3 regions of the Wukongibacter baidiensis genome follow, and region 3 is predicted to be linked to each of the others. Evidence: riboswitches for the same ligand, from Rfam matches in the RefSeq annotation. Region 3 holds a riboswitch; each other region holds the start of a gene.
What was found. A riboswitch is a leader RNA that binds a small molecule or an ion and turns the genes downstream of it on or off. The one in region 3 is predicted to bind S-adenosylmethionine.
Positions count from the first base shown of each region.

Region 1: another riboswitch for S-adenosylmethionine. It lies ahead of R9X47_RS20190 (O-acetylhomoserine aminocarboxypropyltransferase/cysteine synthase family protein); the one in region 3 lies ahead of metK (methionine adenosyltransferase).
Region 2: another riboswitch for S-adenosylmethionine. It lies ahead of R9X47_RS14645 (methionine ABC transporter ATP-binding protein); the one in region 3 lies ahead of metK (methionine adenosyltransferase).

Region 1 covers NZ_CP138202.1:4,484,881-4,495,689, forward strand. Annotated here, with positions in the region: gene metA (homoserine O-acetyltransferase MetA) at 106-1,026, opposite strand; gene R9X47_RS20190 (O-acetylhomoserine aminocarboxypropyltransferase/cysteine synthase family protein) at 1,255-2,532, opposite strand; SAM riboswitch class I at 2,669-2,771, opposite strand; SAM riboswitch class I at 2,860-2,961, opposite strand; gene R9X47_RS20195 (DUF3793 family protein) at 3,279-3,875, shown strand; gene R9X47_RS20200 (flavodoxin) at 3,941-4,372, shown strand; gene R9X47_RS20205 (HD-GYP domain-containing protein) at 4,732-5,346, shown strand; gene R9X47_RS20210 (ABC transporter substrate-binding protein) at 5,774-6,820, shown strand; gene R9X47_RS20215 (ABC transporter permease) at 6,798-7,544, shown strand; gene R9X47_RS20220 (ABC transporter ATP-binding protein) at 7,550-8,275, shown strand; gene R9X47_RS20225 (HAD-IC family P-type ATPase) at 8,567-10,809, opposite strand, start outside.
Region 2 covers NZ_CP138202.1:3,237,275-3,248,083, reverse strand. Annotated here, with positions in the region: gene nuoF (NADH-quinone oxidoreductase subunit NuoF) at 1-446, shown strand, start outside; gene R9X47_RS14665 (NADH-dependent [FeFe] hydrogenase, group A6) at 466-2,232, shown strand; gene R9X47_RS14660 (dicarboxylate/amino acid:cation symporter) at 2,347-3,501, shown strand; gene R9X47_RS14655 (MetQ/NlpA family ABC transporter substrate-binding protein) at 3,581-4,408, opposite strand; gene R9X47_RS14650 (methionine ABC transporter permease) at 4,422-5,072, opposite strand; gene R9X47_RS14645 (methionine ABC transporter ATP-binding protein) at 5,065-6,060, opposite strand; SAM riboswitch class I at 6,189-6,292, opposite strand; gene R9X47_RS14640 (ferritin-like domain-containing protein) at 6,507-7,010, shown strand; gene R9X47_RS14635 (class I SAM-dependent methyltransferase) at 7,295-8,467, shown strand; gene R9X47_RS14630 (D-serine ammonia-lyase) at 8,785-10,143, opposite strand; gene R9X47_RS14625 (cupin domain-containing protein) at 10,491-10,809, shown strand, end outside.
Region 3 covers NZ_CP138202.1:4,274,884-4,285,692, forward strand. Annotated here, with positions in the region: gene R9X47_RS19235 (phosphodiester glycosidase family protein) at 1-933, opposite strand, end outside; gene R9X47_RS19240 (tRNA 2-thiocytidine biosynthesis TtcA family protein) at 935-1,660, opposite strand; gene R9X47_RS19245 (COG2426 family protein) at 2,081-2,548, shown strand; SAM riboswitch class I at 2,817-2,921, shown strand; gene metK (methionine adenosyltransferase) at 3,187-4,374, shown strand; gene R9X47_RS19255 (DUF378 domain-containing protein) at 4,509-4,727, opposite strand; gene recD2 (SF1B family DNA helicase RecD2) at 4,942-7,167, shown strand; gene R9X47_RS19265 (ComF family protein) at 7,409-8,158, shown strand; gene R9X47_RS19270 (TIGR03826 family flagellar region protein) at 8,254-8,667, shown strand; gene flgM (flagellar biosynthesis anti-sigma factor FlgM) at 8,744-9,034, shown strand; gene R9X47_RS19280 (flagellar protein FlgN) at 9,110-9,607, shown strand; gene flgK (flagellar hook-associated protein FlgK) at 9,623-10,809, shown strand, end outside.

The DNA.
Region 1 (10,809 bases), 210 kb from region 3:
GGGGATATCTTACAAGATGAATACTTTATAAGATATCCCTCCTATAGATAAAAACATTAGTATTTGAGATTTATTGAACCTCAAAGTTGCTTATAGATATACTGATTATTCTAAATGCCCCTTTAATATATAAGGGGTTTTTTGATATACATAATAATTAATCCAATTAGAAAAGAGTAGACTAGCATGACTCCTCCATTTTGAAACTGGCTCAGCTGTTGGATCGTCATTTTTAAAATAATTATTAGGAACTTCTATATCAATTCCTTTAGAAATGTCTCTCAAATACTCATTTTTTAGGGTATTAACATCGTATTCGGGATGCCCACTTATAAATATTTGTTTCCTATCCCTTGAAGCGACAATATATACTCCTGAATCGCTAGACTCAGATAAAATTTCAAGCTCAGGAACCTTTTCTATATCCTCTCTTCGTACTTCAGTATATCGTGAATGAGGTACATAGAAAACATCATCAAAGCCTCTTAGGAGATTCAATTTATTGTTATTGATAGTATGAGGAAATACTCCCGAAATCTTTTTATCAACTACATACTTAGGAACTCCGTAATGGTGATATAGACCTGCCTGAGATCCCCAGCAAATATGTAGGGTAGATGTAACGTTGGATATCGAAAAGTCCATGATTTCCTTTAGTTCACTCCAATATGCAACTTCTTCAAAGGGGAGGAGCTCAACTGGAGCTCCAGTTATTATCATGCCATCAAATTCTTGATCCTTAATATCACTGAAATGCTTATAAAAGGTACTTAAATGATCCTTGGATACATTCTTCGATTCATAGGACTCGGTATGGATGAATACTACCTCTATTTGCAGAGGAACATTTCCTAGTAGACGGAGAAGTTGAGTCTCGGTTTCTATTTTAGTAGGCATTAAGTTTAATACAACAATCTTTAATGCTCTGATATCTTGATGAATGGCACGGTTTTCGTTCATAACAAAGATATTTTCATTTGACAATACATCAAAGGCTGGAAGGTTTTGAGGTATAACTATTGGCATAGTAATTCTCCTTTCTCGTTTAGCTAGTTCCTCGGGCGGGGATATGGATATTTCCTTTTCGTTCATGCAATGAACCTGTTTCTTTATATGCTTCAAAGGAGAAAACTGATTCATTGAAATTACTAAAAGGAAATATCCATATCCCTTAGTCAGTTGAAATACCAGACTTCTATTCACAACATGTTAGATTAATAGTTTTACTTGAATCTCCAAACTAAGGACTTTATTTTATATTCTTTCAAGTGCGTTTGATAGATCATTTATTAAATCATCAGCATTTTCAATGCCTATTGAAACCCTAATCAATTCGGGGGAAACTCCACTTTGCCTCTGCTGCTCTTCGCTAAGCTGTTGATGAGTAGTGGAAGCAGGATGAATAATCAAGGATTTAGCATCACCAACATTGGCCAAATGAGAGAATATTTCTAGAGCGCTTATTAATTTCTTTCCTCCTTCGTATCCTCCCTTTACTCCAAAGGTAAAAATGGCACCTGTTCCATTTGGAAGGTATTTTTTAGAGATTTCATGATATTTGTTATCTTCTAGGCCTGGATAGTTAACCCAGTCAATTTTTTCATGCCCATTTAGAAACTCAGCAATTTTTTTTGCATTTTCAATATGTCTTTCTACCCTTAGGGATAGAGTTTCAAGACCAAGAGTAAGAAGGAATGAGTTAAATGGAGAAATACAAGCTCCTAAATCCCTTAGAAGAACAACTCTTAATCTAGCGATATATGCAGCTTCTTTAAATGCTTCAGTATAGGAAACTCCATTGTAACTTTTATCTGGCTCTACAAGCTTTGGAAATTTGCCATTATCCCAATTGAAATTACCGGAGTCTATAACCAAGCCACCTATAGAGGTTCCGTTACCGCCTATATATTTTGTTGCTGAGTATACTACGATATCTGCTCCAAACTCAAAGGGTTTGCATAAATAAGGAGTTGCGAAGGTATTATCGACTATTAAAGGAACATCATTTGCATGGGCTATCTCAGAGATTTTTTCAATATCACATATATTTATTCCAGGGTTCCCGATGGTTTCAATATATACTGCTTTAGTTTTATCGTTAATAGCTTTTTCGATATTTGAAGGATCATCTGGGTTTATAAAGTTTACTTTTATACCAAAATCCTTAAAGGTATTTGCAAATAATTGATATGTTCCTCCATACAAGGTAGAAGCAGCAACTATTTCATCACCAGATGATGCAATATTCAATATTGCATAACTTATTGCAGCCATTCCAGAAGAGGTTGCAACTGCTCCTATTCCACCCTCAAGTAAAGCTATTCTTTTTTCAAGAACATCTGTAGTTGGATTTGTAATACGGGTATAGATATTTCCAGCCTTTTTCAATGCAAATAAATCTGCTGCCTCCTCAGGTGTATCAAATACGTAGGATGTTGTTTGGTAAATTGGTACGGCCCTTGACTTTGTATTTGAATCAGGCTCATACCCTCCGTGTAGTTGAATAGTTTCAAAGTTTAGTTTTTTTGACATTTGAATTCCTCCTATTTTGATTTCTATTTTGAATACCTAGGGGCATCGAACCCCTTCGCTTTGGTCAGGTTTCTCTTCGAGAAATGACCTAAAAAAACTTCCTGCAGATAATCTGCAAGAAGTTTAAATTCTAAGCATCTTATCTTTCAGGTAAAAAACCTGCTGGATTTAGCACCTTGAATAAAAATTCAGGTTGCCGGACGTCATAGGGCCAGTCCCTCGGTCTCTCTTGATAAGTGTAAATATTGAGTTTTGTAAAACTTAGAAAAGATGTTTTAACTAAAAAAACTTCCTGCAGATAATCTGCAAGAAGTCTAAATTCTAAGCATCTTATCTTTCAGGCAAATACCTGCTGGATTTAGCACCTTGAATAAAAATTCAGGTTGCCGGACGTCGTAGGGCCAGTCCCTCGGTCTCTCTTGATAAGTATTGATATTGAATTGTATATTATAATATCAGTTTTGTAGCAAGATGTCAATAATAAATATTCAAATTATTTAATAAATATTTGGAAGGTGGGTCAGAAAAAGTTATAAGTATATTAGATTAGCATATCTAGTTGGCTTTGTGCTTTGAACTTTTGGCGATTCTATTTTCCTTATGTAATTAGATTTTTAGATATAGCTCTCAAAAAATAGAGTGAAAAAAAATTAACAATATTTGTTTACAGGAGAAAAAAGATGTGGTAATATATAACTGTGATAATGATAATCGTTATCAATTGATTTGGAAAAGGAGGTAGTCTTATGGCAAAGTGTTCTGATTCTTGTATATTGGCCTATAAAAGAAATAATGACTTCATTGGGTGGCTTGTTGAAATACTAGGACCTGTACTTATGGGTTCTAAGCCGGCAGAACTATTAAGTTTTCCAAAACATGAAAAACAGTTGTTAAGAAAAATAGATAGCATAGAAAAACATATGGGAAAATGTAAAAGAGTTACATATAGATTGTTTAAAAATAAAAGTGGGAGTATTAAGGTATTGTTTTATAATCCTAAAAGTTTAGATACAAGTTTACAAGAATACAGAAATATGAGGTTTCTAAAGAATTTGGGATATCCCTCAAAATATGGCTTAGATGAGTACTTGCAAATCATTATAGATAAGATGATTACTGGAGATATTCCCCATGAGATAGGGGTATTTCTAGGATATCCACTAAAGGACATTATAGGATTTATTGGTCATCCATCACTAAAGCTTACTAAGGTTAATGGCTGGAGAGTTTATGGAGATCCACGATTATCAGATAAAAGGCTTAATGAGTTTATAGAAGCTAAAAACAAAGTAAGGAAGTTGCTTGAGTTTAATGAACCAGAGAAAGTTCTAGTGTCAATTTGATTTATTGTAAGTAATAAAGCTATAAATAATATAGCAAAAAAATATATATGTAGGAGGCAATATCAATGAAAAAAGTAACTATAATCTACTGGAGTGGTACTGGTAATACTGAAATGATGGCTAATGCAATTTCTGAGGGAGTAAAAGATGTAGGAAATCCTGTTGATGTAGTTAAAGTTGAAGATGCAAACAAAGACATGGTAGTAAACTCTGAACTTTTAGCATTTGGTTGCCCTTCTATGGGAGCAGAGGTTTTAGAAGAAGGCCTTATGGAGCCATTCATTGAGTCATTGAAGGATATAGATTTTACCGGAAAAAAAGTAGCTCTTTTCGGTTCATATGACTGGGGTGATGGTGAATGGATGAGAGACTGGGAAGAGAGAATGAAGGGCTATGGTGCAAACATTGTTGATGAAGGTTTAATTATCCACTTGACTCCTGACGATGATGGCGTAGAAAAATGCAAGGACCTAGGAGATAGCTTAGCAAAAGCTTAAGTCTTATAGATAAAAAATAATATAGAGACTCAAGTAGAACTATTAATTTATGAACGTCATAAACTCTCAGAAACATAGAGCATTTTGATATGTATAAGTTAAGTTCTGTTATATGAACTCTATATAGTTGGGTTTATAGAAATCGCAATAAATCTTTTGCATTTTGCTTCCTTAAAAAGCCTTGAAACGTTGGCTATTCAAGAAATCAAAATGTAGATTTATAAGTGCGTTCTATATAGATATCAATTTTCTAGCAAAACTTAGAATATGATATTTATGCATAGGGTACAATGTACGAATATAGACCTTTCTAGAATACGTACTTTGTACCTCGTATTGCTTTTTTAATGGAGGCTAATATGATTCATTGTCTTGGAGATATATCGGATGATTTTGGACTATATCACGATATAATTGAATGTCTAGTAGGGGCATTAGAAGCAAAGGATTTATATACTAGGGGACACTCTATGAGAGTTGGTGATATGTCATACCAGCTTGCTAAAGAGATTGGACTTAAGGGAGAAGAACTTGAGATTATACATATAGCTGCCCATCTTCATGATATTGGGAAAATTGGTATTCCTGATAAGATATTAAATAAAAAAGGTAAACTAACTAGTAGTGAATGGAAGGCTATTAAAAGACATCCCGAAATTGGTAGTAATATCCTTAAGCGTTCAGACAAGCTTAGAAAAATTTCGAAGCTCGTTCTTCATCATCATGAAAGGTGGGATGGCAAAGGATATCCCTCTGGATTGAAGGAAGAAGACATCCCCTTAGGATCTAGAATTATCGCAATATGTGATTCCATTGATGCAATGACCTCCGAAAGATCCTATAGGAAGGGGATCCCTTGGAATATATGTAGAGAAGAGATTGAGTCCAATAAAGGAAGTCAATTTGATCCCCGGCTAGTAGAAGCAGCAAATGAATTATGGAAGTGTTGGAAAAATGAGTTTTATAGTAGATAGAAATCGCAATAAATCTTTTATATGCGTTCTATAATATACGTTTTCTTTCCCTAAAGAGTACTAGATAGGCTATTAATCCGTCTAGTACTCTTTTTATAATATAATGCGATAGGAAATGATTGATCTATTAAATTTATGGACAAATATAATTTCTTGACTTAAGAATCCTCATAAAAGACTTTTTACAGAATAGATATATAGAAAATTAGAACTATATGTTAAAATAGTGTAGTTAAACCTAGACTATCCATAGAAAGTTTAAAATTCTGCTACGTCCTTTTGATTCTAAGACATCCATTAAATTCTTGACGTACCGTTTTGGTATGCCTTCAAATTTAATGAAAGCCTTAGAAATCAAAACTACTTGCACCATTTCAAAATTTCCACGAATAATCTAGGTTAAACCTAGTTAAAGGAGAGGATAAGAATGAAGAGAGTAATGGCATTAATTTTAGCCTTAACATTATTCACAGTAATGTTTACAGGCTGTACTCAAAAACCAGCTCAGGAAGAATCAAAACCTGAAGTAAATATTGAATCTGATAAAAATGAGGAAGAGCAGAAAGAGGAGCCTAAGGCAGTAGAACCGGTATCTTTAAAGGTATCTTCACCGGGAGGACCCCTAGCAATAAGCTTAGTAAAAATGTTTAAGGAAAAGCCTTCTTTAGGAGAAAAAGTAGAAGTCTCCTATGAGGCAGTAAAATCACCGGATGTGATGGCTGCACAGATTATAAAAGGAGAAGTAGACTTTGCGGTTGTACCTACTAATTTAGCAGCAAAATTACATAATAAAGGTGTACCATACAAGCTTGCGGCATCTACTGTATGGGGAGTTTTATATATTGCTAGTAGTGAAGAAGTAAAAGGATGGGAAGAACTTAAGGGTAAGGAAATATATACTATTGGTAGAGGATTAACTCCAGATATATTACTTAGATATTTATTAACTAAGAATGGATTAGATCCAGAAAAGGATGTTACTATTAAGTACTTAGCTGGACCACAGGAATTAGCTGGATTTATGGTTACTGGAAAAGCTAATATAGCAGTAGTGCCTGAGCCTATGCTTTCAGCGGTGCTTATGAAGAACAAAGATGTTAAAGTTGTCTTGGACATGCAAAAAGAGTGGGAGAAGATAACAGGAAATAGTAGTTATCCGCAATCTTCATTGATAGTTAAAAATGAAGTTATAGAGAAGTATCCAGAAGTAGTTGAGAACTTCTTAGCTAAGTATGAAGAAAGTATATCGTGGGTAAATGAAAATCCTGCGGAGGCAGGAAAGTATGTGGAAGAGTTAGAGATAGGATTAAAGGCAGCCCTTGCACAGAAGGCGATCCCGGGAAGTAACTTAAAATACGTAGAGGCATCTGAAGCTAGATCTGCCATAGAAGAATTCTTAAAGGTACTTGTGGATTTTTCAGCTGAATCTATAGGAGGAGAGCTTCCGAAAGATGAATTATATTTCCAAAGATAGGCTATATACGTTATTATCAGTCCTGGTTTTAATAATAATTTGGAAAGTATCATCCTACTTTATTGGATACGAGCTTATTCTTCCCACACCAAAGGAAACGATAAATAGCTTAATTATTATTATAAAGGGAGAGACCTTTGGGCAAATAGTATTTAATACCGTGAGAAGATGCCTGTTAAGCTTCTCCATAGCATTCTTATTAGGAACAACTATGGGAATCATGGCAGGAATGTTTAGGCCTATATATTATTTGCTTAAGCCATTGATCATTATAAAAAAGGCAACACCAACAACGGCTATAGTCCTATTGGTGTTGCTATGGTTAGGATCAGAAGCACCGATTTTAATAAGCTTTCTTGTAACATTTCCAATTATATATGCAAACGTAGTAGAAGGGGTTCGAAATGTAGATTTAAAGCTAATTGAAATGGCTAAAGCATATAAAGTTAATAGAGTGAGAATTTTATATGAGCTATATCTGCCATCTATATTGCCCTACATAATGGCAGGAGCTTCTTCGGCTCTTGGCTTGAATCTAAAGGTAATTATAGCTGCAGAAGCCTGGAGTCAAGCACCAAAATCGATCGGAGACAGTTTTTTGATAGAAAAGATTGCGTTAAATACATCTGGAATATTTGCTTGGACGATTATAGTAATATCAATATCCGCACTGTTTGATTATTTACTAAGGTCTGTAGAAAAAAGAATAGTAAAATGGAAGTGAAATCTATGGGATACATTATAAGAAATCTTCATAAAAGCTTTGGAGACCTTATTGTTCTAAAGGATTTTAATATGGATATAAAGGATAGCAAGGTTATATCTATATTAGGGCCATCGGGTTGTGGTAAAACAACCCTGCTTAATATTCTATCGGGAATGATTGAACCGGAAGAAGGCGAAGTATTGGGATTGGAAGGTAAGACTATCAGCTACCTATTTCAAGAACCAAGACTGCTAAGATGGAAAACCGTAGAAGGGAATATTGACTTTATATTAAAGGATAAAATGACCTATGAAGAAAGACAGGAAAAGATTAGAAAATATCTCGAAATGGTTGGATTATGGGAATACAAAAACTATTATCCAGATAATTTAAGTGGAGGAATGAAGCAAAGGGTAGCGATTGCTAGGGCCTTTGCATATACTTCAGATATATTACTTATGGACGAGCCATTTAAGTCTCTTGACTTTGAGCTGAAAATGAATTTGATTCATGATTTTATAGGTCTATGGAAGCTTGATAATAGAACAGTTTTTTTCGTAACACATGATATTCAAGCAGCATTGATGCTTGGAGATGAAATACATCTTTTGAGTCAAAAACCAACTAAGATAATGGAGACAATTGTTAACAGCATTCCTCATGATGAAAGAAGTCTTCATAATAAGTACATACTTGGTTTGGCTGAAAAATTGTATAATCACTATTCTGAGGCTTACAGGAAAAAATAAAAGTATGACTAAGGAGGTGTATCGTAATAACGCAGAAATTTGTTATTACGACGTACCTCCTTTTAAAAACTTTTATAAATATTCTAAGATACATGAATAAGTCAGAGGAAGTTTGAACATAATAACAAACAAATGATAATGATAATCAATATGAATTGTAAAGAATATTATATTTTGATTTGGATAAAAAAAGAGTGTATCAAAATGATGAATTCCAAAACCTTGAACTTCAATCATTTTGATACACCCTGTGTCAAGCTGAAAATATGCTTTTGCGTGAAATTACTAAATTTAAATACTACTTAGTACTGTTGACCCTAATACAGCTCCCCAGCTTAAGAGGCCTAATGGTACTGTACCAAACAGTGAGTTGAAAAATGGAATGTAAATTATCCCGAGAAGAAGAGCTACCGATGATAGAACCATTTTAGTCATGTATTTATTTGCAAATGCTTTTTTATTACTCCTACAGTTATAAACATTTGCAACCTGACTACAAATAAAATTGGTAAAAGCTAATGTTCTGGCTTTACTTACTCCTAAGCCGAAAAGCATAGAGCCGGCATATATACCAAATGTACTAATACCTATACCTGCGCCTCTTCTTATGATACCTCTTTTTAAGGATTTATCTATGAATGGAGCATCCTTATCAGAAGGAGGATAGTTCATGACATCTTCCGAAGGCGGCTCCACAGCCAGTGAAGAGCCTAGCAAGGTTTCAGAAACCAAGTTAATCCAGATCATCTGTATTGCAATTAGTGGAGCCGGTAAACCAAAGGCAAAGGATAGGAATATAGAAGACATCTCTCCTATTGCTCCTGAAAAGAGATACTTCATGGTATTTCTTACATTGCTTGTTACGCTCCTACCTTCCTCGATTGCAGCTACTATTGTTGAAAAATTGTCATCCACAAGGGTTATACAAGCTACATCTCTTGCAATATCACTGCCATTTTTACCCATGGCGATACCGATATCAGCTTCCTTGATTGCAGGAGCGTCGTTAACACCATCTCCAGTCATTGCAACTACATGGCCGCATCTTTTAAGGGCTTTTACAATTCTATATTTCTGTTTAGGTGTAGTCCTAGCAAATATTTGTATTTTATTTATTTTTGAGTCAAGCTCATCATCACTCATGCTGTCTAGCTCGCTACCCGATAAAATCAATCCATTGGTTAACAATCCCAATTGCTTTCCTACGGCTCCGGCAGTTTTCATATAATCGCCCGTTATCATAACGACTTTGATCCCTGCTTTAAAGCATTTCTGTATAGATTCCTTAACGCCTTCTCTTGGTGGATCGTCCATGCCCATAAGACCTAAGAAAACAAAATTACTTTCAATCTCTGAATTTTCATTATCAATTTTTTTATAGGCAAAGGCCAATATTCTGAGAGCCTTATCTGCCATTTTATCACATACGGATTTTAGTTTCTTTCTATCGGTGGAAGTAAATAATCTTTCCTTACCACCATCATATATAGTTGTACACTTATCTAAAACTGTATCTAAAGCGCCTTTACAATAGGCGTAGCTTCCGTCTTCAGAAGATACTACCGATGTCATATAACGTTTACAACTATCAAAGGGAACCTCCTTAACACATGAATGAGTTTCTTTTATGTAATCTACATTGAGATTCATTTTATGTGCCATGGTTATTAAAGCACCTTCTGTTGGATCACCTTGAACCTCCCATTTATCACCTGTATTTGTTAGAGTCGAATTATTACATAGAACTCCTGTCTTCACAAGTTTTTCAAGTGAAGCATTTTCTAAGGAATATCCTTTGATAGGAGTTATATCACCAACAGGATTATAGCCAACTCCAGAGGCCTTATAATGACATGAATCTACAAATACTTCCCTAACTGTCATCTCGTTCATGGTCAATGTACCTGTTTTATCGCAGCAAATAACGTCTGCTGCTCCTAAGCTTTCAACTGAAGTAAGGTTTCTAACAATGGCATTTTTCTTCGACATTCGCTGAACACTAAGAGCCATACAGGAAGTAACTACTAGGGGGAGTCCTTCTGGAATAGAACCTAGAAAGAAGGTTACTCCCATCATTAATACCTGTGCAAGACCTCTACCAAATAAAAGTGCTATGCCTCCAAAGGCAGCAAAACAACCTATGTATATCTTTATTAACTTATTTATAAAGCTTTCAGCTTTATTTTGTAATGGAGGACATGTATTCTCTATACTATCCAATAAAGAAGCAATTTTACCGATTTCTGTATCTTTTCCAGTGGCAACAACTATAGCCTTTGCCTTTCCCGATAGTATATTGGTCCCCATGAAAAGCATATTAAATCTATTACCGAGTTCAGTATCCTCTTCACATATATAAGGAGATTTCATAACATATGAAGATTCGCCAGTCAAAGATGCCTCTGTTGTCATTAAATTCTCGCTTTCAACAATTCGAGCGTCGGCAGGAATTTTGTCTCCGGCTTCTAACAAGATAATATCACCTGGAACAATATATTTTGATTCGATTTCTTTCTTATGACCATTCCTGATTA
Region 2 (10,809 bases), 1.0 Mb from region 3:
CGGGAGGAGTTATAACAGAGGAAGAACTGGACGTACCAATCGATTACGATAGTTTAGTAGGTATTGGATCAATGATGGGGTCCGGCGGTATGATAGTGATGGATGAAACCGACAATATGGTGAACATAGCAAAATTCTACCTAGAATTTACAATGGATGAATCCTGTGGAAGATGCACTCCATGTCGTATTGGTACTAAACGACTATATGAGATGCTAAATAAGATAAGCAGTGGTAAAGGAACCATGGCGGATATTGATGCAATGAAGCAATTATGCTACATGGTTAAGGATGGTTCTTTATGCGGTTTAGGTCAAACTGCACCGAATCCAATTATTAGTACAATGAAGCACTTCTGGGATGAATATATGGTTCTTATTAAAGACGTTGACCATCCTCAGGGAGAAGGCAAATATACTGCGAAAAATAAAGTGCAAAAGTCTTAGTTAGGAGTGAGGTGAAATTATGTCAGAAAGTACAAAAATGATTAACATGAAAATGAATGATCAAGAGATGACCGTGGCAGATGGGATAACTATCCTAGAGGCTGCTCAGGAAGCTGGAGTTAAAATTCCGACCCTATGTCATCTTGACCTACATGATCTGAAAATGGTAAACCAAACGGCTTCGTGCAGGGTATGCATGGTAGAACTTGTAGATGCAAGAAACAATAGAAATAAGCTCGTACCTTCCTGTGTAACAAAGGTAACCGATGGAATGGAGGTTAGAACCGATACACTGAGGTCAATTACGGCCCGTAGAATGGCAGTAGAACTTCTACTTTCAAACCATCCAAATGAATGCTTTACCTGCCCTAAAAACCTAGAATGTGAGCTTCAAGCCCTAGCGAAGGAGCTTGGAGTAAGGGAAATTAAATGGGAAGGGGAAAGGATGGATTATCCAAAGGACTTGTCAAGTGACGCAATAGTAAAGGATGCAAATAAATGTATATATTGTAGACGCTGTGAAACTATGTGTAATGAAGTCCAAACCTGCGGTATTCTGTCGGGTATAGGAAGAGGATTTGATGCCTTTGTTGGACCAGCCTTTAATATCCCAATGGTAGAATCATCATGTACATATTGTGGTCAGTGTGTTGCAGTGTGTCCGACGGCAGCCCTTACAGAAATCAATCATACCGATAAGGTTTGGGAGGCTTTAAATGATCCTGACAAGCATGTTGTTGTACAGACAGCTCCAGCTATTCGTGTTGCGATAGGAGAGCTTTTTGGTATGGAGCCAGGGACAATAGTTACTGGTCAGCTAGTAACAGCTTTAAGACGTATGGGCTTCGATGGAGTTTTTGATACGGATTTTGGAGCCGACCTAACAATAATAGAAGAGGCAAAAGAATTGATATACCGTATGGAAAATAATAAGACATTGCCTATGCTTACGAGCTGCTGTCCTGCATGGGTTAAGTTTATAGAGCATCAATTTCCAGAACTTCTAGAGATACCGTCTACCTGTAAATCGCCCCATATAATGTTTGGTACAATTGCTAAAACCTACTATGCAGAGAAAAATGATATTGACCCAGATAATATAGTTGTAGTTTCAATAATGCCTTGTATAGCTAAAAAGGCTGAAGCTAAACGTCCAGAGCTTACTAAGGATGAAAATGACAATGTAGATATCGTTGTTACAACCCGTGAACTGGGAGAGATGATCAAAGAAGCCGGAATAGATTTTAAAAACCTTCCAGAGGAGGATTTTGATAGACCACTGGGAGAAAGTACCGGAGCTTCAGTTATTTTTGGTACAACAGGTGGTGTAATCGAGGCGGCTATTCGTACAGCATATGAGTGGATCACAGGAGAAGAGCTTAAAGAAGTCGAATTCAATCAGCTTAGAGGTATTGAAGGACTCCGTGAAGGCAAGGTTAAAATAGGTGATAAGGAACTGACCATAGGTATTGCCAGTGGACTTGGAAATGCCCGCAGACTTCTTGAGGAAATTAGAGAAAACGATTCAAAGTACGATGCAATTGAAATCATGGCATGCCCAGGAGGCTGTATTGGCGGTGGAGGACAACCATACCACCATGGAAATGATGAGATTGTTAAGAAGCGCCAAGAGGCAATCTATAGAGAGGATAAAAGAAAGACCCTCAGAAAATCCCATGAAAATCCTGAAGTTATGAGGCTATACGAAGAATATCTTGGTGAACCATTCGGAGAAAAAGCTCATGAGCTTCTTCATACTCATTATGAGGAAAGAGAGAGGATTTAGAATATAGAGAATATACGTTAAGTAGGGACCTAGGTCTCTACTTAATGTATATACAACTACTAAATTTGCAAAAAATAATAACAAAAGAAAGGGGTAATGGACTTGGCAAAAAAAATGGGGTTATTACCAAAACTGATTGCGGGAATTATTCTCGGTATAATTGTAGGTCTAGTTTCTAGATCTGTGGAAGTCTATTTCGTAGTAAGGATATTAACCACATTCACTAGCATTTTTGGAAACTTCTTAGGATTTATCATTCCACTGATTATCATTGGATTTGTTGCTCCGGGTATTGCAGACCTAGGTAGAGGAGCTGGAAAGTTATTAGGGTTAACAGCACTTATTGCCTACGTTTCAACTATAATTGCTGGAACTACAGCATTTATTATAGGCAGCACAATATTACCGGGTGTGATTAAAGCTGGAGAAACAGCCGGTGAAGCAGGAATAGAGCTAGCACCATATTTTACTATTGAAATGCCACCGATGATGGGAGTAATGACTGCTTTAGTTACTGCATTTATTTTAGGACTTGGTATGGCAAATATAGAAGGAAAGACCTTGTTCGAAGCCCTAAGAGACTTTCAACATATAGTACAGGGTGTAATTAGAAGGGTATTGATTCCATTGATACCAATTCATATCTCAGGTATTTTTGCAAGATTAACTACTACAGGGGAAATATTTAAGACAATAAAGGCATTTTCATCGGTGTTTGCTTTAATAATAATTTTGCAAATATGTTATGTAATAATACAATACATAGTAGCATGGATGGTAAGCGGCAAGAACCCCGTTACATCAATAAAAAACATGCTTCCGGCATACTTTACAGCCCTAGGTACTCAATCCTCAGCGGCTACTATACCTGTGACTATTCAAAGTGCTCGTAAAAACCATATAACCGAAGATATTATTGATTTTGTCATCCCATTGGGAGCGACTATCCACTTGGCTGGGGATACCATTACCTTAGTGCTTGCGTCCATGGGAGTGATGCTGATAGCAGGAACAACTCCGACCTTTGGAACTATGCTTCCATTTATATTAATGCTTGGAGTAACAATGGTTGCTGCACCAGGAATACCCGGTGGTGGGGTATATGCAGCATTGGGCTTATTAGAAAATATGTTGATGTTTACCACTGGTCAGCAGGGTCTTATGATTGCTCTACATTTTGCCCAAGATAGCTTTGGGACAGCAACAAATGTGACTGGCGATGGTGCTATAGCAATAATGATTGATGAGATAGCGAAGAGAAAGAAGTAAGGGGCTGTCTCATAAAGATTTCTTATGAGTTCAGCCCAGGGTGTTTCAGAAATTCGCCATTCTGAGACACCCTCATTTATTAGAAAGCAGGAACTACGGCTCCCTTATATTGTTCTTCAATGAAATTTTTAACCTTTTCCGATTGTAAAGCCTCAACCAATTTCTTTATACTTTCATTCTCTTTATCATCGGGTCTAATAGTAAGTATATTTGCATATGGAGATTCACTTCCCTCGATTATTAATGCATCCTTTGAAGGATTAAGACCAGCTTCAAGAGCATAATTTGTATTGATAACAGATGCATCAACATCATCTAGAGTTCTAGGTAACTGAGCTGCATCGATAGGTTCAAATACTAAGTTCTTAGGATTTTCTATTATGTCATTATCAGTAGCTTCTAGGCCAGCATTTTCCTTGAGCTTAATATATCCCTTAGCTTCAAGAAGAATTAACGCTCTACCTTCATTAGTAGGATCGTTTGGAATAGAAATTACGGCTCCATCCCTTAATTCATCTACTGACTTGATTTTCTTTGAATACAGCCCAAGGGGCTCAACATGAACCTTAGCAGCACTAGCTAGCTGTATCTTGTGTTCCCTAGCAAAGGATTCCATGTAAGGTACGTGTTGAAAGAAGTTTGCATCTATTTCCTTCGCATCTAGAGCAAGGTTAGGTTTTACGTAATCAGTAAATTCAATTATTTCAAGGGTAATGCCCTTTTCTTCAAGCTTTGGCTTGATTAAATTTAAAATCTCAGAATGAGGTACCGGTGTTGCACCTACCTTTAGAACTACTTTATCATCCTTAGACTCATTATTTGCCGGTGCATTAGAAGAAGTACAACCAGCTAATGCAAGGGAAAGAATTAGTAAACCAATAGTAATTAATAAGATATTTTTTTTCATTAAATTTTCCTCCTTAACTTTTCTTCAGTGTTTTTGCTAAAAAATTTCCTGAGAACTGAGTAATTTGAACTATAGCAATAAGTACAATTACGGCAGCTATTAATACATCTGTTTTAAAACGATGATAGCCATATCTAATTGCTAAATCTCCTAGTCCACCTCCTCCGACTATTCCAGCTATAGCAGAATAACCTAAAATATTTATAAGTGTTATAGTAATACCAAGGACAAGGGATGACATTGCCTCTGGTAATAAAACCTTTAGAATAATTTGAAAGGGGGATGCACCCATTGCAATTGAAGCCTCTACTATTCCCCAATCAATTTCTCTTAAAGAAGTCTCGACTACCCTTGCGAAGAATGGTGTAGCCGCGACGACCAATGGAACAATAGCTGCTGTAGTTCCAATAGAAGTACCTACTATAAACCGAGTAAATGGGACAATTAAGATTATTAAGATTATTGCAGGCAGTGACCGTATAATATTAATTATTGTAGAAAGCACCTTATTTAGTGAAGGAAAAGGCATTATATGGTTTTTTTCTGTAACTACTAGGATTATGCCGAGGGGTAAACCAAGTAGTATTGTAAACAATGCCGATATTCCTATCATATAAAGTGTTTCAACAAGTGATGGGATAAGAAGTTCAAGTATATTATTCATTTGCAATCACCTCTGCTTTTACATTATTAGACTCAAGGTATGAAATAATAGTATTTAAATTATTTGATATATTATCAATACCTATAGTTAATTTACCTAAGGGTTGATCTTGAACATATTCTATTTGGCCCGACAAAATGTTTACATTAATATCAAACTCCCTTATTAAGCTTGATATAACAGGCTCCTTTGCACTTCCCTTTGTGAAGGAGAGATTCAAAGTCACACCCTTTATGAATTCTTTTGGTAAGTAATTATTACTCTCTACAAAGTGCTTCGTTATCTCGTTGCCAGGTTTTGAAAAGACATCCACGGTGTTTCCTGCTTCAATAACTCTTCCACCTTCTAATATCGTTACATAATCACATATTTCTTTAATTACATCCATTTCATGGGTAACGACAACCATTGTAATCCCTAAGGACTTATTTATATCTCTAAGTAAAGTTAGAATTTGCTTTGTGGTTTTAGGATCTAGGGCCGAAGTAGCTTCATCACATAGTAAAACATCTGGTTCGTTGGCTAGGGCCCTAGCTATACCTACTCGTTGTTTCTGTCCTCCGCTTAATTGAGATGGATAAACATTGGCTTTGTCAGAAAGCTCTACCAACTCGAGTAAAGATATAACTCTTTTTTTGATTTCGGCCTCAGGTATCTTAGCTAATCTCAATGGAAAAGCTATATTATCAAAAACGGTTTTACTTAATAAAAGATTAAATCCTTGAAAAATCATACCTATTCGCTTTCTTGCATTTCTGAGATCTTTGCTATTTAATGTTGTTAGATTTACTCCATTAATCAAAACTTCACCGGAAGTAGGTTCTTCAAGTCGGTTTACACATCTGATTAGAGAGGATTTACCTGCTCCACTCAGGCCAATTATTCCATGAATAGAACCTTTGTTGACTTCTAAGTTGATATTTTTTAAAGCTACTACTTCATTTTTATTCTTGCTATACACCTTTGTTAGATTACTAAGTTTAATCAATTGATTCACCTCACTAATAAAAGTTTGAGGACTGAGATGTTCACGTCTTGGTAAAACTTTTTTCCTATGAAATTACAGCAATAAAAAAACCTCTTTCGATAACGAAAGAGGTAATAGGCTTATAGTTAGTCTCATCTCTCGATACCGAAATATCGCTGGATTTAGCACCGATGCATAAAATGCCGGTTGCTGGGCTTCATAGGGCCAGTCCCTCCGCCGCTCTTGATAAGAGTTTCAGATATTTTGTTTTACGATATTTTAATAATATGATTTATATTATAAAGCAATGATAAGATTTGTCAATAGAGAATTTTCTATGTAAAATTTACCAAATATCAAATAATATTAAAATTTAAGTTTAATTTTCAATAACATATGGGTATTAATAAACTAATAGAAGATTATTATAGAGATTTCATTGAAAACTCTATATAGGAGGTTGTGTAGTGGATATTTATGAATTTGCTATGAATATGGAACTAGATGGAAAAAGATATTATGAAGAGCTGATGAATAGATCCCAGGATGAGGGGCTTAAAAAAATATTTGAAATGCTTGCAAAGGATGAAGATGATCACCATAGAATAATAAATGGCATGAAGGATGCTGAAGGAGAGAGTATCAAATCAAACACTTTAAAAAAGGCAAATAATATATTTGCTGAAATGCTTTCCTCAGATAAGAAAATTGATCTAACGGCTCCTGCTATAGAAGCCTATAGACATGCTTACAACATGGAAGATAAAAGCATGAAATTATATGAAGAACACTATCATAAGGCTGAGGATGAAAGAGAAAGAATGATATTTAAAAAACTTGCAGAAGAAGAGAAGAAACATAAATTAGTTATGGAAAATATTTTAAATTTTGTAGGTAAGCTTGAAAAAAAGAAAGCGGTAGAGCCTTTAAAGTTTATATCAGAATGTAAAGGATGTAAGTGTTTAAGATAAAAATTTAAAGGGCGGCGTGCGATGCATCCAAATTATAAATTCATAGATGGTAGAATGACATGTTCAAATTTCAAGTGAAGAGGTCATTTCTAAGATATGGGGCAAAGTTCTAAAGAACAATGCCTATTTTATTGTATATAGAAAATCACAATGTAGATTTATAAGGAGGTTATCTCTTTAAACTTATTCATATATATATTATAATCTTGAATTGAAAAGAAGATTTATAAATGGGTTCTATATAGGAAAAAATATCTTTATAAATACTTATTAGGAGAGAATTTATGGATAATATACTAAGTTTAATAGATAGCGTAGTAGGTGAGGAAAAGCTTATACAGGGAGTATTAAGCAATGTTAGGAAAAAGAGCGAAAAGACCTTTAACAAAGTTTCAGTAAAACCCGTAATTATTAAAAATCAATTTATGATTCAGTTTACATATCACTATGATAAGAAAGTAACCCATAACAACCTTGATTCCTATGAAGCAATATCAGAGCTAAATAATCTGATTAAATCATATTTTAGGCAAGCAAATATATATACAATAGATGCAGACTATCAGATATTAGTAAGTAAAAAAGGGAAGGAAAAGGTACTTAAAAAGTCTCCAACAAAGGAAAAAGTAGATCTAAGTCATAATCGAAAGAAAAATTATATACTTCCAGAAAATGAACCTTGTGAATTTTTAATCAAGCTTGGGGTTATGAATAAGGATGGAAAGATTCTATCTCAAAAATATGACAAATTTAAGCAGCTAAATAGATTCTTAGAGATGGTCTCAGATTGTATACCTCATTTAAATAAAGAGCGTACTATAAATATAATCGATTTTGGCTGTGGAAAATCGTATCTTACCTTTGCTTTATACTATTATCTTGTGGATAAACTAGACTTGGATGTTAATATAATAGGACTTGACCTTAAAGAAGATGTAATAGAGTTTTGTAATAAAATAGCTAGTGAGCTAGGCTATAATAAACTGAAATTTATACATGGAGATATAAAGGGTTTTGAAGGAACCCAGAAGGCTGACATGGTAGTTTCACTTCATGCCTGTGATACAGCTACCGATGACGCCCTTATCAAAGCGGTGAATTGGGAAGCAGATGTAATCCTTTCAGTTCCTTGCTGTCAGCATGAGATGTTTAACAAAATTCATAACCCCGTAATGAAACCTATGGAGAAGCATGGAATCATTAAGGAAAAGCTTTCAAGTCTTATTACCGATAGCATCAGGGGAAATGTTCTTGAAATAATGGGATATTCTGTACAGATGCTGGAGTTTATAGATATGGAACATACACCGAAAAACATTCTTATAAGGGCCTTTAATAAAGGTAAATACAATGAAGAGTCTATAAAGCAATATAAAGAGTTTAAAAAGTTTTGGAATATAGACCCCTACCTTGAAAAAGCTATGGGTGAGGAAATGAGGAAAAGAATAAGCTTCTAGCTACTAGGATTTAGTCGAAACTATTAGGTTTTAGCTTGATAAGAGATTGAACTAAAACTATTTAAAAAGATATATTTATGCCATATATAAATTACGAAAAATCTATTACATTCCGAAGATTTAACATCCCCAAAAACGTTGGATGTCAAATCTCCAGAATGTAAGATGTTTATCGTATTATATATAGATGAAAACGTGACTAGGGGACTGACCCATCTGACATACAATCTTTTTAGTGTGTCTGGGGGTCTGTCCCCTTGTCATGTTTTCCAAACTTAAAGGAAAAACCCTTAAGCTGTATATCAAACTTTTAATGTTTACTTTGCTTCTAAACCTTTCTTATAGTATCCTTCCATAATATCCTTTGGAACCATACTCCCACCGGTTGCCCAAGCAATGTGAGTAGCATTCTTCATCTTTTCTTCTAGATTGCAATCCTTAAAATATTTCTGCCCTAAGCTATCCTTAAATAACTTAACAGCACCTGGAACACCTGCCAGAGCTGATGGTTCTAGGTAAATTTTTTCCGTATCAAATAACTTACTTAAAAGCATATATAGAGTGCTATCTTCTATGGTATAACAGCCACTAAGGAGATTTTCCAAGGTTTTACCTACAAAGCCGGAGGCACGACCTACGGCTAAGCCATCGGCAGCTGTGATATTATCAATTCCAAAATCTTGAACACATACCTTGTCATGGAGTTCGGTCATCATGCCAATAAGCATACAAGGTGAGTGGGTAGGTTCCGCAAAGAAACAATGTACATTATCCTTAAATATGAGCTTTAAACCAAAGGCAACACCACCTGGTCCGCCACCAACTCCACATGGGAGATAAACAAACAAAGGATGATCAGCATCAATTATGATATCCTTTTCTTTTAGCTGTTTTTCTAGCCTATAGGCAGCAACGGCATATCCTAAGAATAGATTCGTAGAGTTTTCATCATCGATGAAATACATATTTGGATCTGATTCAGCCTGTTTTCTTCCTTCTTCAACTGCTTTGCTATAGTCTGACTCATACTCAACAACAGTAACACCTTTACTTCTAAGAAGGTCTTTTTTCCACTTCTTAGCGTCAGCTGACATATGAACATATACCTTAAAGCCAAGCTTCGCACTCATTATTCCAATGCTGAGACCAAGATTTCCCGTTGATCCTACAGCAATAGAGTAGTCAGAAAAGAACTCTTTGAAATTATCACTAGCTAAAATTGAATAGTCATCTTCTAAAGAAAGCATATTATGTTCAGTTGCAAGATCTTCGGCATGCTTTAAGACCTCATATATACCTCCACGTGCTTTGATTGATCCTGAAATCGCAAGGTGACTATCACATTTTAACATCAAAGAACCTTGAATCTCCTCATTATATATCTCTTCTAGCGCTCTTTTCATATTAGGTATCTTTATAATAGGAGATTCTATTATACCCTTTGTTTCTTGGGTTTCAGGAAATACCTTAGAAATATAGGGGGCGAAACGTTTTAATCGTGCTTCAGCATCCATTACATCCTTTTCTGATAAAGATATTTTTTCTATAGAGTCTCTGAATCTGCCGTATTTAGGATTTGTCCAAAATACTTCCTTAGTAGAAATCATTTCATCAAGCAATGGATGATCTTTTTTTAATTCTGCTATTGTTTTACCTTCAATAATTTTACTTTCCATAATTATACCCCTCTCTTTATTAAAGATATTTTCTTGTATATATTCAACGTATATTATAAAAATATAAATATCAAGAATTAAATCGTTAAATAAAATTTACTTGTGTTAAATATAGTTTAACTATATTTGATATAGAAGTCAAATTAAATTTAACAAAACTAAATTAGATTTAACTATAGTCTAATCATTTGATATAATAAGTGCTATATAGAGATTTTAGTCAAAACTTTAATTTATACATATCCAAAACTCCCAGAAACACTGAGTATTTGTACATGTATAAATTAAGTTCTACTATATGAACCCTATATAGTTATATAAACTAATCAAATAAAGGAAGAGTATATATGGATGATATAAATATAGGAAAAAAAATAATGGAATATCGTAAAGCAAAAAACCTAAGTATTCGTGAATTAGCACAGCTTTCTAAGGTAACTCCCTCCTTGTTAAGTCAGATTGAAAGAAGTCTGGCAAATCCTTCTATTAATACATTAAAAAACATATCTAAAGCTTTAGAGGTACAATTATTCGCCTTTTTTATGACGTCCCACGATAGTGAAAAGCTTGTAGTAAGAGCAAATAATAGAAAGAAAATCATATTTCCTGAGAGTAAGGGGATAGCATATGAGCTTTTGTCACCAGATTTAAGCGGCTCTATTGAAC
Region 3 (10,809 bases):
TACCATGATAACCTCTTTTTTATCTTGGCTAATACCGATGGCAGTTCTTGGATGACTTCCAGAAATGTTAAGGGAGAATTCATCGGGAATGCTTCCATCTTTTAGTATTTCAGCTCCTCCACCCATAGCTAATGCAAGTTCTTTGAAGTCAGGTGTACTTGAAACATCTACTAAAACCCTATCACCAACTGAAAAGTTATTCAGTATATGCTCCTTTGTGGTACCGGCAGCGGCTATAATATATCCATCTTCAGGAATCTCTATGGCCTCAAGATTATCTCGAATTTCCTTTATCTTATCTTTAATAATAATCAGCTCTACTATGTTTTCATGTTTCTCTTTACCAAAGGAAAGTTTTCCCCATGATTTATCTAAGAGAATAACACCGTTATTAACATAAGATTTATTCTTATGGTTAATATCTAATATGTAATCATTATCTAAATTCATAAGTTTTTGAGTATTTCCAGCCCAATAATCTATAAAGGCTTTGCCATCATTATCTATATTAAAGGTAGCAAAGTCAGGACTGTTTTTGGATGATGTAACAAGGTCGCCATCCCTAACTATGGGGCCAATTGTTGAAAACTCTTTTGTATCGTAAAAATCTCCATTAACAGCTCCTATAATCCTACTAGCAGATTTATTCTTAGAAGCAAGACCCGTTAAAGCATCTCTGCCTGACATTCCAGTTTCACTTGTTATTACATCTAAAGAAGTATATTTATCATCAAGGTCAATTCTGAGGATATTCATATTTAACCAACCTCTATTGGTAAACCTTGATATTTTTTCGTAAACTACACCCCTAGATATATTTTCTGAGGATCTTTCTTCATGGATCTCAACAAAGTCAGCAAAGGAAAAGGTAATAACGGTATTAAAAATCAAAGCTGTAGTCAATAGTTTAATAAGGCTCTTTTTCAAGTTCAACTTATTTATCCTCCTTTATTTCCCAGATATTTAACTGTTTTTTGTTCTTTAATGCGTTCAATAGATTTTGCTTTGCATGGGGTATATCTTTATAAAATTTCATAAGGGATTGCTTCATGTATTCCCTTTTGGTATTGCCATCAGCAGGGCAGAGACTCTTTACTTCAGGTAGATTATGTCTTCTGACTGCCTTTATTATTTCTTTTTCTTCAGCATAAATCAGAGGTCTTATCATTGTAAGATCCTTCCTACTAAGATAGGTCACGGGGTTAAATGTGTGAATTCTACCCTCATAAAACATACTTAGAAACAAAGTCTCAATTGCATCATCCATATGATGACCAAGGGCCAATTTAGTTACTGAATTTTCCTTACAAAGGCTATGAAGGGCAGCCCTTTTAAATCTAGAGCACAGAGAACAGGGATTTTTCTCCTTTCTCTCTTCGAATACTATCCTTCCGATTTCTGTAGGTTTTATTATGTATTCTATATTTAGTTCATCACACATCTTTTTAATAGGAGTTAGATCAAAATTTTCAAAGCCAAGTGTTAATGTAAGGGCTTTGAGATCATACTTCACCGGTGAAAAGTTCTGGAAAAGCTTAAGGGCATATAAGAGTGCAACACTATCCTTCCCTCCAGAAACTCCAACACCTATAACATCTCCATCCTGAATCATATCAAAGTCTATAACGGCCTTCTTAATGCAGCCTAAAATTTTTCTCAATCTAATCCCTCATTTATGTAATGTATAAAAATTTAGTCATAAAACTTATTTTGTGAGAATAAGAAATAATATTGTACATGTTATTTTGATAGCTAATTGTTTATTGTTATCAGCAAAGCTTCTATTAGTTTTCCATACAATAATTATACTTTAATAACAAAGCTTAACATAATTAAAAAATAATTAAATATGTGTTACAATATGTATTTCTTGAGATGGGAATTTAAACTATATAAAGTAGCACAGATCTACTCGTTATGATATTCTATAGATGTTGGAAGGTCTTATCTTTAGGGGTTATATGTTAACTATATAGAAGTTATAAATCGAACAGATAAAAAAGTGCACTATTTAATGTAATAACTTTGTATAAAATGTCAATTATACAAACACAGGTCTATATATAGTGGGTGATAAAAGGTGAACCTATGGGATTTTCTGTCGGGAGAATTGAAAATACTAGTGATTTCCAGTCTTCCAATAATAGAATTAAGGGGGGCCATTCCCTATGCTATATCGAGGGGGATGAATCCTTTACATGCAGCTTTATTATGCATAGGAGGTAGTATGATTCCTGTACCTTTTTTGCTATTCTTTTTAAAACCTTTTTTCGCTAGTTTGAGAAACATTTTGATGATAGAGAAATTTGAAAAATGGCTTATCAAAAGAGTAGAGAGAAAGGCTAGAAACATAAAGAAATATAGTATATTTGGATTAGTTCTTTTTGTTGCCATACCGTTACCATCAACTGGTGTCTGGACTGGGTCTGTAGCTGCAGCTTTATTTAATCTTAGAATCAAGCATGCATTTTTTGCAATACTCATGGGGAATACTATAGCGGCATCTATAATAACATTTTTAAGCTATTTTGCAGCTAGAAATATGTAGATGAGTAAGTTTAAGCCTGTAGGTTTTGAATAGATAGTACTTAAGTGAGGAAACTGCATAATTCTAACTTGGCAGAATTGCATAATAAATGAGGTAAAGCTCTAGGGAGTTTAAGACTATATATAGTAGAAAATTTTTTTAGATGGTAATTATGCAATTTGCTCAAATAACAAAAAAAATAGTAATATAAAAATATTTTTGTAGAAATATGTTGACTAGAATATATATATATGGTACTATTTTTATGTCAAATTGAATAACTTGCTTCACCTTATCAAGAGCGACGGAGGGAATAGGCCCTATGAAGTCCAGCAACCGGTACAATGTATACGGTGCTAAGTCCTACGGAATATGATATTCTGGAAGATGAGGAATCTGTGATTAAAACCTCTTCTTGCGGAAGAGGTTTTTTAGTGCCCATTATATGTAAAATGATTAATTGAGGGCATACTAAAAAAGTAATATTATCTTGATAAAAATATTCAAATAACAACAAAAAATTATTTTAATATGAATTAAACAGAGATTCAAGTAAAGCTATTGATTTATACATCCTAAAAACTCCTAAAAATGCTGAGTATTTGTGTGTGTATAAATTGAGTTTTACTAAGAACTCTATACACAAGGAGGAAAAGGAATTGAAAAGATTATTTACATCAGAATCTGTTACAGAAGGGCATCCAGATAAGATTTGTGACCAAGTTTCAGATTCAATCCTAGATGCTATATTTGCAAAGGACCCTAATGCCCGTGTAGCATGCGAAACTTCTGTTACAACAGGATTAGTATTAGTGGCTGGTGAAATTTCTACTACTTGTTATGTAGATATACCAAAGATCGTAAGAAAAACTATTGAAGAGATTGGATACACTAGAGCTAAATATGGATTTGACTCTGATACTTGTGCAGTACTTACTTCTATAGATGAGCAGTCTCCTGATATAGCTATGGGAGTAGATGAAGCATTAGAGAGCAAAGCTGGTGAAATGAATGATGAGATTGAAGCTATCGGTGCTGGAGACCAAGGGATTATGTTTGGTTTTGCTTGTAATGAAACTCCAGAATTAATGCCTCTACCAATCGCTCTTTCCCATAAGCTTGCTAGAAGACTTTCAGAAGTAAGAAAAAATGGAACTTTAAAGTATCTTCGTCCAGATGGTAAAACTCAGGTTACAGTAGAATATCAGGACAATAAGCCTGTTAGAGTTGATACTATCGTTATATCTACTCAACATGGACCAGAGGTTAGTCGTGAGCAAATAGAAAAAGACTTGATCGAAAATGTAGTAAATAAAATAGTACCACATGAATTATTAGATGAAAACACAAGATACTTAATCAATCCTACTGGTAGATTTGTTATAGGTGGACCTCAAGGTGATGCAGGATTAACAGGAAGAAAGATTATTGTTGATACTTACGGAGGATACTCTAGACACGGTGGTGGAGCTTTCTCAGGAAAAGATCCAACTAAGGTTGATAGATCAGCTGCTTATGCTGCAAGATACGTTGCAAAAAATATTGTTGCTGCAGGTCTTGCTGATAAATGTGAATTAGAGCTTGCTTACGCTATCGGTGTTGCTCAGCCAGTTTCTATATTAGTTGAAACTTTCGGAACTGGAAAGGTATCTGAAGAAAAATTAGTTGAGCTTGTTAAGAAGCACTTTGATTTAAGACCAGCTGCTATTATAAAGGATTTAGATTTAAGAAGACCTATATATAGACAAACAGCTGCATATGGACACTTTGGAAGAACAGACATAGATTTACCATGGGAAAAGACTGATAAAGCTGAAATACTTAGAAAAGAAGGACTTGGAGAATAATAATCGGCCCTTTGTTAAGAGCCTAAAGATTAAGAAAGACGGCAAGGATGCCGTCTTTCTTATTGCTTGACAATATCAAATTGATTATCTAAAATTATGACACTATGTTTTGATTGATACTTTTAAGCTAAATATTAGTCTCTTACTTCCCTGTTTTTAAAGAGGAAGCTTATTGCATATGCGCCTGCTATACCAACAACACCATATACAATTCGACTTATTCCTGATGCTTGACCTGCTGATATAGCTCCGGAACCTCCTAATAATGCGGCTACTAGGTCATAACCAAAGAGACCCACTAATAGCCAGTTAAGAGCTCCTATTATTACTAGTACAAGAGCTACTCTATCCATAACTTATCTCTCCTTTTTAGGGATATTTAAATAAATATTCATCCCTTAACTTGTTTCAAGTATTATTATTCCAATTTCAAAAATAAAAAAACATATATAAATATGCTAAAACAAGAAAAAAATGTAAAAAATGCAACCTTGATAGTTCGAATTCCTAATTATGTTATAATAGGGAGTAAGAGCAAAATACTATCTAATATTATGTGGTGATTTTATGTCTATGGAAATTAACGGTGTTGTGAAGGAAATTATATTTAGAAATGAAGATAATGGCTATGTAGTAGCTAGTATAGATACAGGGAAAGAAGATGTAGTAGTGGTAGGATATATACCTATTATAAATGTTGGCGAGACTATGTCTTTTAGCGGAAGTATTACAGTTCATCCTATATATGGTGAACAATTGCAGGTAGTAAATAGCAAGCAAATTCCACCGGAAACTCTAGAGGGAATTAAAAGCTATCTTTCATCGGGTTTGCTCAAGGGAATTGGGGAAAAGATGGCCGAGCGTATAGTAGAAAGGTTTGGGAAAGATGCATTAGATATTATTCAATATCATCCTGATAGGCTGACCGAAGTAAATGGTATAGGCGATAAGAAGGCTAAGGATATTGCTGAAGCCTTTGAGGAGCAGAGAGAGATTAAGGAAGTTATGGTTTTTTTAGGACAGTTCGGTGTATCAACAGCCTATGCAGTTAAGATATTTAAGAAATATGGAGATAAAACCATAGAAAACCTAAGGGAAAACCCCTATAGATTAGCCGATGATATTTCTGGAATAGGTTTTAAAATGGCCGATACAATTGCTAAAAGGATGGGGATTGATCCAAAATCACCCTATAGGATTATGTGCGGTATAAAGTATGCCTTGACTCAGTATAATCTTGAGGGTCATACTTATGGCGTTAAGGAAGCGTTAATCGATAGAACCTGCGAAATTTTGGGTTTAGACGCTAGTATGATAGAGGATGGAATTATCACTTTAACTATAAATGGAGAGATTCATCAAGAAAACGTTGATGATAAGATAGCCGTATTTCCAATGGCATTTTTTTATGCGGAGACGGGAGCATGTAAAAAGCTAATAGAGTTAGCAGGGACAAGCTTTGAAAATCCAAATATAGACTTAGAAGAAGAAATAAGAAATATTGAAAAGGATGGAGACATTGCTTTAGCAGCGAATCAAAGGGATGCAGTTAAAGAGGCGTTCTCAAATGGAGTTACTGTAATAACTGGTGGACCGGGAACGGGAAAAACAACTACTGTAAACAGTGTCATAAAGCTATTTGAAGGCCAAAACCTAAAGATAGGACTGGCAGCCCCGACGGGCAGAGCAGCTAAAAGACTTACTGAGACTACCGGGAGAGAAGCTAAAACCATCCATAGGCTTTTGGAATATTCCTACTCCGATGATGGCGGTGGAATGGGCTTTATGAAGAATGGTGAGGAGCCACTGAGCTTTGACGTGATTATTGTTGATGAGGTTTCAATGGTTGATATACTTTTAATGTATCATTTGCTCAAGGCCATCCCTCCAGATACTAGAGTAGTCCTAGTTGGTGATGTGGATCAGCTTCCGTCGGTTGGTCCTGGAAATGTACTCCATGACATAATAGAAAGTGGAATAGTCAAGGTAGTAAGGTTGACGGAGATATTTAGACAAGCCAAGGAAAGTATGATAGTTGTGAATGCCCATATGATAAATAAGGGAGAGAAACCAAAGCTTAATGTAAAGGATAAGGATTTTTTCTTTTTGCCGAAGAGAAACCAAGACGATATACTCCATACCATAAAGGAGTTATGTGTAAAAAGATTACCGAAATTCAACGACTATGACCCACGAAGAGATATTCAGGTACTAACCCCGATGAAAAATAGCAGGATTGGAACAAATAATATGAATAACGAGCTTCAGAACATACTTAATCCAGAGTGCAACTCAAAGAGAGAAAAAAAGATAGGAGACAGGTTGTTTAGAGTCGGAGACAAGGTAATGCAGATAAAAAATAACTATAATATAAAGTGGAAGAGTGAAGATGGATTAAGAAAAGGAGAAGGAGTATTCAATGGAGACATAGGATATGTGACCTTTATAGATGACGAAGCGAAGACTATATCGGTTTGTTTCGATGATGAAAAAAATGTGGAATACGATTTTGCAGGCTTGGATGAAATAGTACTTGCCTACTCCATAACTATCCATAAGAGTCAAGGTAGTGAGTTCCCCGTAGTCGTTATGCCGATTTGTTGGGGTCCTCCAATGCTACTGAATAGAAATCTGCTTTACACAGCAGTTACCCGTGCCAAGGAATTAGTTGTTCTAGTGGGTATGGAGAAATATCTATATATGATGATTAAAAACGAAAGGAATTCAAATAGAAACTCAGGGCTAAAATTTAGACTCAAGAGAATAAAGGATGAGAAGCTTATCGATTGGTAAAGAAAAAGTGACTAAAGTACTTTGATAGTTCTAAGTTATAAGATCATTCTTTTATACTTTTGAGTAAGAAATAAGCTTTGAGGTTGAAATGTGACATGGGGACTGGCCCATCTGACATACGTTCTTTCCAGTGTGTCTGGGGGCCTGTCCACGTGTCATATTTCCAAACTCGAGAAAACAACTATTTATTCATCAGTCCAGAAAGCTTTGTGACCAGTTTCATCAAGGAAGGTTGATTCTAATGGAATACATTAAAATTCTAAAAGAATACATCGATACCTTTTTAAACTTCATATACCCCAGAAATATTTACTGCATAATATGTAACTCTTCTATAGAGAGAGAAGAAGAGTATTCGATTTGTGATGAATGCAAGGACAAATTAAAGTTCATATGGGAAAAGACCTGCGATAAGTGTGGAAAACCTCTAGATGAGCTATATCTAGCAGATAGGTGCCCCGAATGTATAGACAATTCCCATTATTACACAAAGGCCGTTTCTTGTATTGAATACGATGATTCAGCAAAAAAAACAATCTATGATTTAAAGTATCATAAAAAAAGATATATTGCCTATCATGTGGCTGAGATTATATACGATAGACTTATAGAAAGTGATATCCATGATTTCGATATAATTATACCAGTGCCCTTGCATAAAGCTAGACAGAGAGAAAGGTCTTTTAATCAAGCGGGTATTATCAGTAAATATATAGGGAAAATGATGAATATTGACGTGGACAATAGAAGTCTTATAAGATGCAGAAATACAATAACTCAAAACCAATTAACTAAGGAAGAAAGAAGAAAAAATCTTGAAGATGCCTTTGAAATAATTAATAATAATAATATAAGGGATAAAAATGTATTGCTTATAGACGACATCTATACCACTGGGTCAACGGTAAACCAGTGTAGCAAAGTATTGACTGAAAGTGGAGCTTTAAATGTATACGTAGCTACCTTTGCTACTGGTAGAAATTATTATTAATGAATAATAGGAGCTAAAAACTATTGACTTACAGAAGTATCTTTATGCTATAATATTTTAATAAGAGTATATAAAAGAACAGGGGGCGATTGCTTTTGAATATAAGAAACTGTAAAGAATGCGGTAAACTATTCCAGTACGATGGAATTAGTAAAATATGTTTTAGATGTAGAAAAAAGGATGACGAAGACTTTAGAAGGGTTAAGGACTACCTATATGAAAACCCAAAAGAGATCGTTACAGTAGTAGCGGAAGAAACTGAAGTTTCTGAAGATAAGATATTAAGATATCTTAGAGAAGGTAGATTAGAAATAGTAGGAGACAATCCAGGTATACTATTAGACTGTGAGTCGTGTGGTAAGGCAATTAGATCAGGAAGATACTGTGATCAATGTGCCCATGATATAGAAAGAGGCTTAAAATCTGGATTTGAAAGACAAGAAAAGTCAAGCAAAGATCGTTCTAAGAATAGGATGTACATAACTGAAATGAAAAAGAATAGAAAATAGATAAGTTTTTCTTAATAAAAACCTCATCCCTGCCGATAATATAATTAGTAATATTCGGTAGAGATGAGGTGTTTTTATGAAAATATTTAATAATCCTAATGTGCAAAAGGTTATGGGAGCTTATCAAAGTAAAACGGCAAAGACCCAAAAAAGTAAACAGGCGAGTGGAGCCAAGGATAAAATTGAATTTTCTTCTATGGCGAAGGACTTTCAAGTTGCTATGAATGCTTTTAAAAAACTTCCTGAGACAAGAGAAGCAAAAATAGGTGAAGTAAAGGCTGCTATAGCTTCTGGAACCTATAATCCATCAGCTGAGGAAGCTGTGGAGAAGATAGTTGAAGGCGTAAACTTTGATAAAAAAATATAGAAATGATTTGAAAATTAAAAGATTTAACAAAAAAGGCGTCTTACGACGCGTTCATCTAGAATGGGGGTCAATGACATGAGCAAATCTGTAGAGCAACTAATGATAGCCCTTAATAAAGAGTATGAGATGTACCAGGACGTGCTGGAAATAGCGAGAAAAAAAAGAAATGTAATAATTGAAGGCAAAATAAAGGAGCTTGACGGTATTACTGGTGAGGAACAAGCCATGATAATAAGTATAGGTAAGCTTGAAAATATAAGAGAAAGCATAATAAGAAACATAGTTAAGGAAATGAATGTCAGCGACATAAAAAATATTTCGATGCTCGCTGAGCATCTCGATGATAAGACAAAAAATGAAATACTAGCAATAAGAGACAAGTTTTCAGAGGTTTTAAAAATGGTAAAAGAAGAAAATGATTTAAATAGTAAGCTTATAGAGCAGTCACTTGAATATATAGAGTTTAACAAAAATATATTAACTACTTTAGAAAATAGAGGGAGCACCTATGGTTCTGATGCAGATGAAAGAGATGTTAATATAAAGAGTAATTTATTTGATGCGAAAATATAAAATGGGGGATTAAAAATGTCTACTTTTTTTGGATTTAATATAGCACGATCAGGTATCTTCGCTAGTCAAAGGGCGATGAATATAACTTCCCATAATATTGCCAACGCAAATACACCGGGATATACAAGACAAAGATTAGACATGGAGCAATCAAGTCCCATGTATTTACCAGGCGGGCAAGGGATGTTGGGAGCAGGAGTTGATACTGAAGGTATTAGCCAGCTTAGAAGTGAATTTTTGGATCTAAAACTTAGAAATGAACTTACAGGTTATGGTGAGTGGGAAACAAAATCAGAGACCTTAGCAACTATAGGAACAATACTTAATGAACCTTCTGATTCTGGAATTCAAACTGTTTTTAATGACTTCTTTTCATCACTACAGGAATTAGTTGATACACCAGAAAGTCTTACCACTAGAGCGTTAGTAAGAGAAAGTGCAGTAGCCTTTACTACACGTATAAATGGGATGGTTAATCAATTTGAAGATCTTCAAAGCAATATGGATTTTGAGGTAAGAGCCACAGTAGATCAGATTAATGGATATGGTGAACAAATTGCAAGTCTTAATGAGGCTATACATAAAGCTGAATTGGATGGAAGCAAGGCAAATGATCTGAGAGATCAGAGAAATTTACTTGTTGATAAGCTTTCGGAGCTTACGGATATAAATTATTATGAAGATGCGGAAAATAGATTTTATGTACTAATGAATGGAAAACCATTGGTATCGCATATAGAGAATAGTGAACTTGCTTATGTACAAAGAACTACTAAGCTACATGATCCCTATGATGCTAATGGACTTCATGATGTTCAGTGGGCTGATGGGTCGACTTTTAACCCTACCGGTGGAAAAATAAAGGGTTTAACAGATATGATAAACAATGACTCCGGTAATGATAAGGGGATACCATACTACGTAAAACAACTTAATGATTTTACTAGAACACTTGCTGATGAAATGAACAGAGTTCATAGATTAGGTTTTGATTTAGATGGTAATGCGGGTGGTGACTTTTTCACATTTGATCCTACAAATCCAGCTAAGAGCATTTCTATATCTGCAGCTATAGAGGGCGATCTAAATAAGATAGCAGCGTCAGAAACTGTTGGTGGGGTGCCTGGAGACGGTGGAAATGCCCTTGCAATGGCAGATGTGAGACACAACTCAGGTCTATTTGCGTGGGGGAGCCCAGAGGA